One region of the Lysinibacillus sp. OL1 genome, then DNA from elsewhere that is predicted to be linked to it. Evidence: riboswitches for the same ligand, from Rfam matches in the RefSeq annotation. Region 1 holds a riboswitch; the other holds the start of a gene.
What was found. A riboswitch is a leader RNA that binds a small molecule or an ion and turns the genes downstream of it on or off. The one in region 1 is predicted to bind cobalamin.

Region 1 (3,725 bases):
CTACCAGTTGGGGCAATAGCCAAACGATAGGAATGGAATAGACCGTACTGCATTACATCCTGCTTTAACGTTTCCCACATCTTGTTTGTGATGATTGGAATATTGCCAAGCGCCTTCAACACAGCAGGCGATAGTTCTTCTTCAGTTTTATTGATATATTGGTCAAAATAGCTACCTGATGCATAATCACTGTCCTCAAATCGGTAGAAGGTTGCAGCTTTTTCTTTCGCCATTTCCATCGAAGATTTCAGAGAATAATAGTTCATCGCTTCCATAAAGTGATCCATGAAATCAATGGAATCTTTTGAGCCGTACAGGATGCCTTCTGTCACGAGATGCCCATGGAGGTTCATACAGCCAAGCCCTACAGAATGCATTAATTGATTGGCTTTTGCAACAGACGGTACATTCTTAATGTGCGTCATTTGCGATACATTCGTTAATAGGTGCATGGCTGTATCGACTAATGCGCCGAAATCATTAACTTTACTTGCTGCATGGATATCGATGGAACCTAAGTTACACGATACATCTAATCCATAGTCATTTGGTTGATCCTGGTCCGTAATGATACTTGTCTCTTGTACTTGTAAGATTTCTGTACATAAATTGGACATTTTGACACGTCCAATATTTTTTAAAGGATGTACCTTATTGACATTATCATCAAAGATTTCAAACGGATAGCCTGATTCAAATTGTGCTTTTTTCACCTCTGTGTAAAGCTTACGTGCATTTAAACGTTTAATTTTACGAATTTTAGGGTTATCAAGTAGCTCGTAGTACATGTCTGAAATGGAAATTTCAGACATACGTTTACCATATTCTTTAAAAATATCATATGGGCTAAACAACACAATATCCTTATCACGTTTCATCAGTTCGAAGAAAATACTAGGTATAATAATCCCTGTTGAAAGGGTTGCGAGGCGAATTTTATCATCAGCATTTGGTTTTTTTGATGAAATGAAATTTTCTATGTCTGCATGGAAAATATTTAGATAGACAACACCTGAGCCATTTCGTTGCCCTAGCTGATTAGAATAACTGAAAGAATTTTCTAACAGTTTCGCTACTGGGATGACACCACTTGCACGATTTAATATCTCTTTAATTGGATCACCTAATGGACGTAAATCTGTTAAGTTGACCCCAACTCCACCACCAAGGCGTGATAGCTCTAAACAATAGCCAATATTTTCAGCAATACTATTCATGGAGTCATCCATTGATAATTTAAAGCAGCTGACTAATTCACCACGTGCTTTCTTACCACTATTTAAAGCAGTTGGTGTTGCAGGCTGATAGGCTTCCATCATTGCTTCGACAGAGCGTTCTGCTAAAGCCGTGTTTCCTTGAGCTAAATACAAAGCAATAATGACAATACGATCCTCATACTTTTCTAAGATCTCTTCCCCATCACGACTTTTCATAGCATAGCTATCGTAAAATTTGCTAGCGCTCATAAAGGATGGAAAGCGGAAATTATAATCATAGGCTTTCTTGTACAGCTTCTTAATAAATTCCATTTCGTACATGTCGATAAATGCTTTCTCATAGTAGCCCTCATCAACTAAATAGCGTATTTTTTCCTCAATATCTATAAAATAACGCAAACGTACGTTAACATACTCTAAAAAGTAGCGGCGCGTAGCTTCGCGGTCCTTTTCTAACTCAAGTAATCCAGTTGTACTATAACGATTCAGTACGTCATTATTAAGCTTTAAATAGGTTTTCATCTCATTACCCTCGTTTCATAAAACGTTTGTATTGCTTCGTAATCCGTTTGATTACCTCGTAAATCTAATTTCCTTACTAAGGGTACATGATAGGTAGCAGCGATTTTCTCACCAGCAGCGCCAAATACATGATGACCGAAGTTACTATTCCCACTGGCAACTACTCCTTTACAAAAATCCCTGTTTTTTTCTAAGAAACGTTGTACCTTTGCTGGAATGTCACCTAAACCATCTGTGTAGGTAATTAAGAGATATGGCTTGTTCAATCGCAATTCTTCCGAGAGCTCGATACATTCTGCCTTTAATTTGGATACAACATTTCGGACATTACCTGTACGACTCGCGTAAACAATCATAGGGCAATCAACTCAATTTGAGAAACAATTTCCTGAACATCTCCTATAAAAGTTTCATTCATCTCTAAAACAGGCACACTTAAAAAACCTGCGTCAATAATCGTTTGCTTTGCTTGTTCATCGTGATCGATGTTAACAATTTCAGCTTCAAGTCCTGCACGTTGTAGTTCAGATTTTACCCATAGGCATTTTGGACAAATTGTTTTCGTATAAAGTTTCATAGAAATCCCTCTTTTCATAAAATAAAAAAGCCTATCTCCTCTAGAGAGATAGGCTAAATGGAAACGTTAACATACCAAAAATACTGACGTTCCCATCTCTTAATCCCCGAAGAAATGATAAATTTGTTTTATAAAGGCAGGTCTCCTGGCTTTGCTTCATTCTCTGATTCCCTTCCCATGCAAATGCACAGTGGTTGCAATCATCGTCAGCTTCACAGTTGCGGGGACAGCGTCGGAATTGTACCGAACTTCCCTTTTAAACTACATGTAGTAGTACCTTTGTAAAACGAACACAATATATAGTTGTTGTTCAATAGTTTTAAGTGTACCATCCTTCAAATGAAAAGTAAATCAAGATTCTAAACTTCTTTATTTTTGGATTATTCAGTATTTTTAATTATGTAGTTCCAAATAGATTACCACTAATCACTTATACCCAAATCAAAAATCTATTTTTAACGATGTACGTGATTTTCTATTAAAATGGATCTAGAATTCTAATTTGAGTTTAAAGAAATCTTCTATTTTATGTACCATTGAAAAATAGTTGTCTCTATCATAAGTTCTGAAATAATGATCATCTCTTACCCATTTCAAATGATGCTCATTACATTAATAAAGAGCATGCTTTTATCATAACATGCTCTTACCATTCTATCATTGGGATTATAGTCTAACCTTAACCTCAGTCCCGTCCTGAGCTTTGACATCGACTAGCACAAGTCCTTTATAATTTTGTAGTTCCTTGATAATCGGCTTTAGCATTTCTTTATCGATGAGCGGAAAGGTAAAGTCTATTTTCATTTTATCGAAGTATGCCTTTGTCCACTTATTGGCTTGTTGCTGAATCCATTTAGAAGTTAAAATGGAGAGGACAATGGTTAGCACAGTATAGGGAACAGGGACGGTAAAGCGAACGTCTTTTGCTTTCACTTTTACATGCATCATTCGTCGCCTCTACTCAATGAAGACTGCAACGGAATCCCCGTTTGCTGATTTTATATCTACAATTTGTCCATCTAGTTCATTTTCAATCGCTTCAAGAAGAAGATTGATGTCGATATCTTTTACGTATTTTTCCGATTGCGGAATACTTGCAGCGATGCTGTGTCCTGCCATCAATACGGCTTTGACAAGTTTAATTGGTAAATTTACCGTGACATTATCATTTTCGGTGGATACAACACGGACCTTTAACGTTTTATCTAAATACTTTGTTTTTTCCACAAATTTATTCTCTGATTCTTCTTTCTGTTGTAGCACTTGAATCAGCTCTGATCCTTTATCCGCATCAATTTTGCCCTCTTGAATCATCGTTAACACTTTTGTAATTTCCTCTTTCATGGTCGTTCCTCCCTATTCGTCTTTTAAGAGCTTTATGGCTTCATCTGTTGTGATTTCGCCATTTT
Region 2 (3,725 bases), on a different contig from region 1:
ATTGACGATGGCTACTGCCTATCTATTAGATCATTATGCAGATGAAGAGGTAAAGCAGCGTTTTTTACCACATGTTTGTGCAACAGGTGACACAGATTTATATGAAGGTGCGACCTTTTTAACAGAACGTCAAGGAGGCTCTGACGTCGGTGCAAATGTGGTGGAGGCGAGAAAGGATGGCACTGCGTATCGTCTATATGGTGAAAAATACTTTGCATCCAATGCGGGCATGTGTGGTGTAGCGATGGTATTGGCACGACTAGAAAGTGCACCAGCAGGTTCCAAAGGCTTAACGTTGTTTGCAGTTCCTTGGCGTAAAGAAGATGGAACAACAAATCATCTACGTATTCGCCGACTGAAAGATAAGCTAGGCGTTCGGGCAGTTCCCTCTGGTGAGGTAGAATTTGATGGTGCTCTTGCCTACGTTGTAGGGGAGCAAAATAAAGGGATTTATTATATGCTAGAAGCACTAAATCTCTCCAGAATTTGTAATGCAGTCGCTTCAATTGGTATTATGCGTCGCGGCTTCTTAGAGGCGAAACATTATGTAAGCAATCGACATGCATTTGGCAAGCCCTTAACACAATACCCTATGATTCAGGATACTTTAGGGAAATTTGCAGCTAAGTTGCACGTGGAAGTAGCGACAGTTTTTGATCTTATTCAATTATACGATAAAGTGACAAGTGGACAGGGCACACAGCAAGATCTTATTATGAATCGTTTATATATTGCCATTATGAAAAAGGAAACGGCAGAGCAAGCTGTTCACTATGCTAGTGAGGCAATTGAATTACATGGAGGTAATGGCTATATAGAAGACTTTGTAACGCCTCGCTTATTAAGAGATGCGCAAGTATTGACGGTGTGGGAGGGGACGGCTAATATTTTGGCCTTGGAACTCATTCGTTTAGTAGATAAGTTTCATGCCCATGAACTGTTTGTACAGGAGATGGAGGAACGATTAGACAAATTAGCTAACAGTTCATTAGTACAAATTGTTAAAGAACAATTGGCGAATATGTCTGTGAAACTTCAAATTTTTAGCGCTTTAGACGAAGCAACGAAAACTTTTGAAGCAAAAGGTGTGGCGGAAAAAATGGCGCACCTTTATGAAAGTGTCATAGCGGTTGAGTGGGCACATAAATTTGGTGGGAAATATGAAAAACTAGCGGACATTTATTTAGAGCAGACATGGTCATTAAGAGAAATGGGTGCACAAATGAAAACAGTTCAATACTTTTCTGAAATTGTATAATGGCCGGGGAGTCGTCTTGAATGGAGGCGACTTCTTTCATTTTCATGTATAATGAAATCAACTGAATATTATAAAGGTTCTTTACTTAAGTAAAGTGAAAAGGGAAATCGGTGTAATTCCGATGCGGTCCCGCCACTGTAAGTGTGAGTTTTTTCAAATGATGCCACTGAAGATTTCGGGAAGGCTTGAAAAATCGCAAGTAGCACTAGCCAGGAGACCTGCCTTTATAACGACATGACAACCTACGAGGATAGGGTGGTGGATTTTGTATCAGTTTTTTTGGTGCGATTTTGCCCCCTCATCGATCAAAGATGAGGGGTTTTATTTTGATGTAGAATAAAGCGAAATGTCGCACGGATCAACGAAGGAGGATTCACATGAAGAAATTTTGGAAAATAGGATTATCAGCATTTTTAGCAGTAGGCTTGCTAGCTGCTTGTGGGCAGGAAGCAAAAGATAACAAGCCATCTAACGAGCAGCAAACACAGCAAGAAACAGCCCAGGTGGATGAAGCAACATTCCCAATGACGATAACAGATGCCCTTGGTAAGGACATTACACTTGAAGCACCTCCTGAGAAAATTGTTTCACTTATTCCGAGTAATACGGAAATCCTTTTTGGACTAGGTTTAAATGATGAAATAGTTGGTGTTACGGACAACGACGATTATCCGCCAGAGGCAGCTGAGAAGGATAAGGTTGGCGGTATGGAATACGATATTGAAAAAATTATTGCTTTAAAACCAGATATCGTTTTTTCACACGAATCTAGCATGTCTCTTTCAGAAGAGGCTATTGCACAGCTTGAATCAGCAGGTTTGAAAGTATTTGTTGTAAAAAATGCACAAGACTTTAATGAAACATATACAACAATTGAGCAACTGGGACGTGCTACAGGGAAATTACCAGAGGCAGAAAAAATTGTCGCGAATATGAAGGCAAAAGTAGAAGAAGTTTTGTCTAAAGTCAAGGATGTTGAACCCAAAAAAGTGTTAGTTGAAGCATCAGATGAGCCAGATATTTATACAGCTGGCAATGGTACATTTATGAACGCGATGCTTGAAATGATTAATGCAGAGAATGTAGCTGTAGATGGCGATAATTGGTATAAAATTGATGCAGAACAAATTATCGCAAAAAATCCAGATGTCATCGTGGTGACATATCATTATGTACCAGATATTTTAACGAAAATACCAAAACGTGCGGGCTTTGATACGATTAATGCCGTAAAAAATAATGCGATTGTGCAGGTAGATGAAAGTACGACAAGTCGTCAAGGGCCACGTTTAGCTGAAGGTCTAGAAGAATTAGCAAAAGCAATCTATCCTGAGGTATTTAAGTGAAAAAAATAGCACTAGCCTATACATTAACATGTACGCTTCTTCTTATTAGCATCTGGTGTGGCGTAGCGATAGGCTCGGTTCATATTCCATTAGAAGTATTGTGGAATAAGGCGGTTGATGAAACAGCCGCCAATATCTTTTGGAAAATTCGTTTGCCTCGCGTGTTATTAGCGGGACTAGTAGGCGCATCTCTAGCTATTGCTGGAGCAGCTTTCCAAGGTTTATTAAAAAATCCATTAGCAGATCCATATACACTAGGGGTTTCATCAGGGGCTTCTGTTGGTGCTGTTTTAACGATCTTTTTTAGTATTTCTATACCTGTTGTCGGTTTGTATGCGCTGCCAACCTTTAGTATGATTGGTGCTATCATTACGATGGTAGTTGTTATGAGCTTTGCTAGACTCGTAGACCGCTCATTAAAAATGGAAACGTTGATATTAACAGGTGTTATTTTTAGTTCATTTTTAGGTTCCCTCATTTCATTAATGATTGCCTTATCTGGTGAAGAATTACGTCAGGTAATAGGCTGGCTACTTGGTTCTGTTTCGATGCGTGGTTGGCCATATGTCCAAATGATCATTCCATTTGTGATTGTAGGTTCAATAATGCTATGGACACAAAGACGAGAATTAAATGTCTTGTTGTATGGTGAAGAGCGAGCAAAACATTTAGGTGTTAATGTAAAGCGTAGTAAATATTTGATATTAGCAGGTGGCTCCATGCTAACTGGAGCAGCTGTAGCAGTTTCTGGCACAATTGGCTTTGTAGGATTAGTGGTGCCGCATATGACAAGGATGATTTGGGGTTCTGATCATCGCCACTTATTACCATTATCTTTTTTCAATGGTGCAACATTACTCATTATTTGCGACTTAGTAGCACGAACAATCATTGTGCCAAGAGAGCTACCAATTGGTGTCATTACGGCATTTATTGGAGCACCTGTTTTCTCCTATATTTTTTATAAGCAGCGAAGAAGCAAGGGGGTACGGGCATGATTGTTGTTGAACATCTATCAGGTGGCTATGAAGATGTACCAATCGTCAGGGACATTAGTTTTACTGTTGAAAAAGGAAAAATTCTTGGCATTCTAGGGCCGAATGGTAGCGGGAAATCCACAT

Region 2: it holds a riboswitch for cobalamin, as region 1 does, so the genes downstream of both, EW028_RS10035 (ABC transporter substrate-binding protein) here and EW028_RS05660 (glutaredoxin family protein) in region 1, are expected to answer to the same signal.

What each region holds. Positions count from the first base shown of each region.
Region 1 covers NZ_SJDS01000002.1:252,869-256,593, forward strand. The annotation lists gene nrdE (class 1b ribonucleoside-diphosphate reductase subunit alpha) at 1-1,739, opposite strand, end outside; gene nrdI (class Ib ribonucleoside-diphosphate reductase assembly flavoprotein NrdI) at 1,736-2,095, opposite strand; gene EW028_RS05660 (glutaredoxin family protein) at 2,092-2,316, opposite strand; cobalamin riboswitch at 2,435-2,612, opposite strand; gene EW028_RS05665 (hypothetical protein) at 2,983-3,264, opposite strand; gene EW028_RS05670 (SHOCT-like domain-containing protein) at 3,274-3,660, opposite strand; gene EW028_RS05675 (DUF2089 domain-containing protein) at 3,673-3,725, opposite strand, start outside.
Region 2 covers NZ_SJDS01000004.1:181,293-185,017, forward strand. The annotation lists gene EW028_RS10030 (acyl-CoA dehydrogenase family protein) at 1-1,258, shown strand, start outside; cobalamin riboswitch at 1,316-1,498, shown strand; gene EW028_RS10035 (ABC transporter substrate-binding protein) at 1,636-2,604, shown strand; gene EW028_RS10040 (FecCD family ABC transporter permease) at 2,601-3,602, shown strand; gene EW028_RS10045 (adenosylcobinamide amidohydrolase) at 3,599-3,725, shown strand, end outside.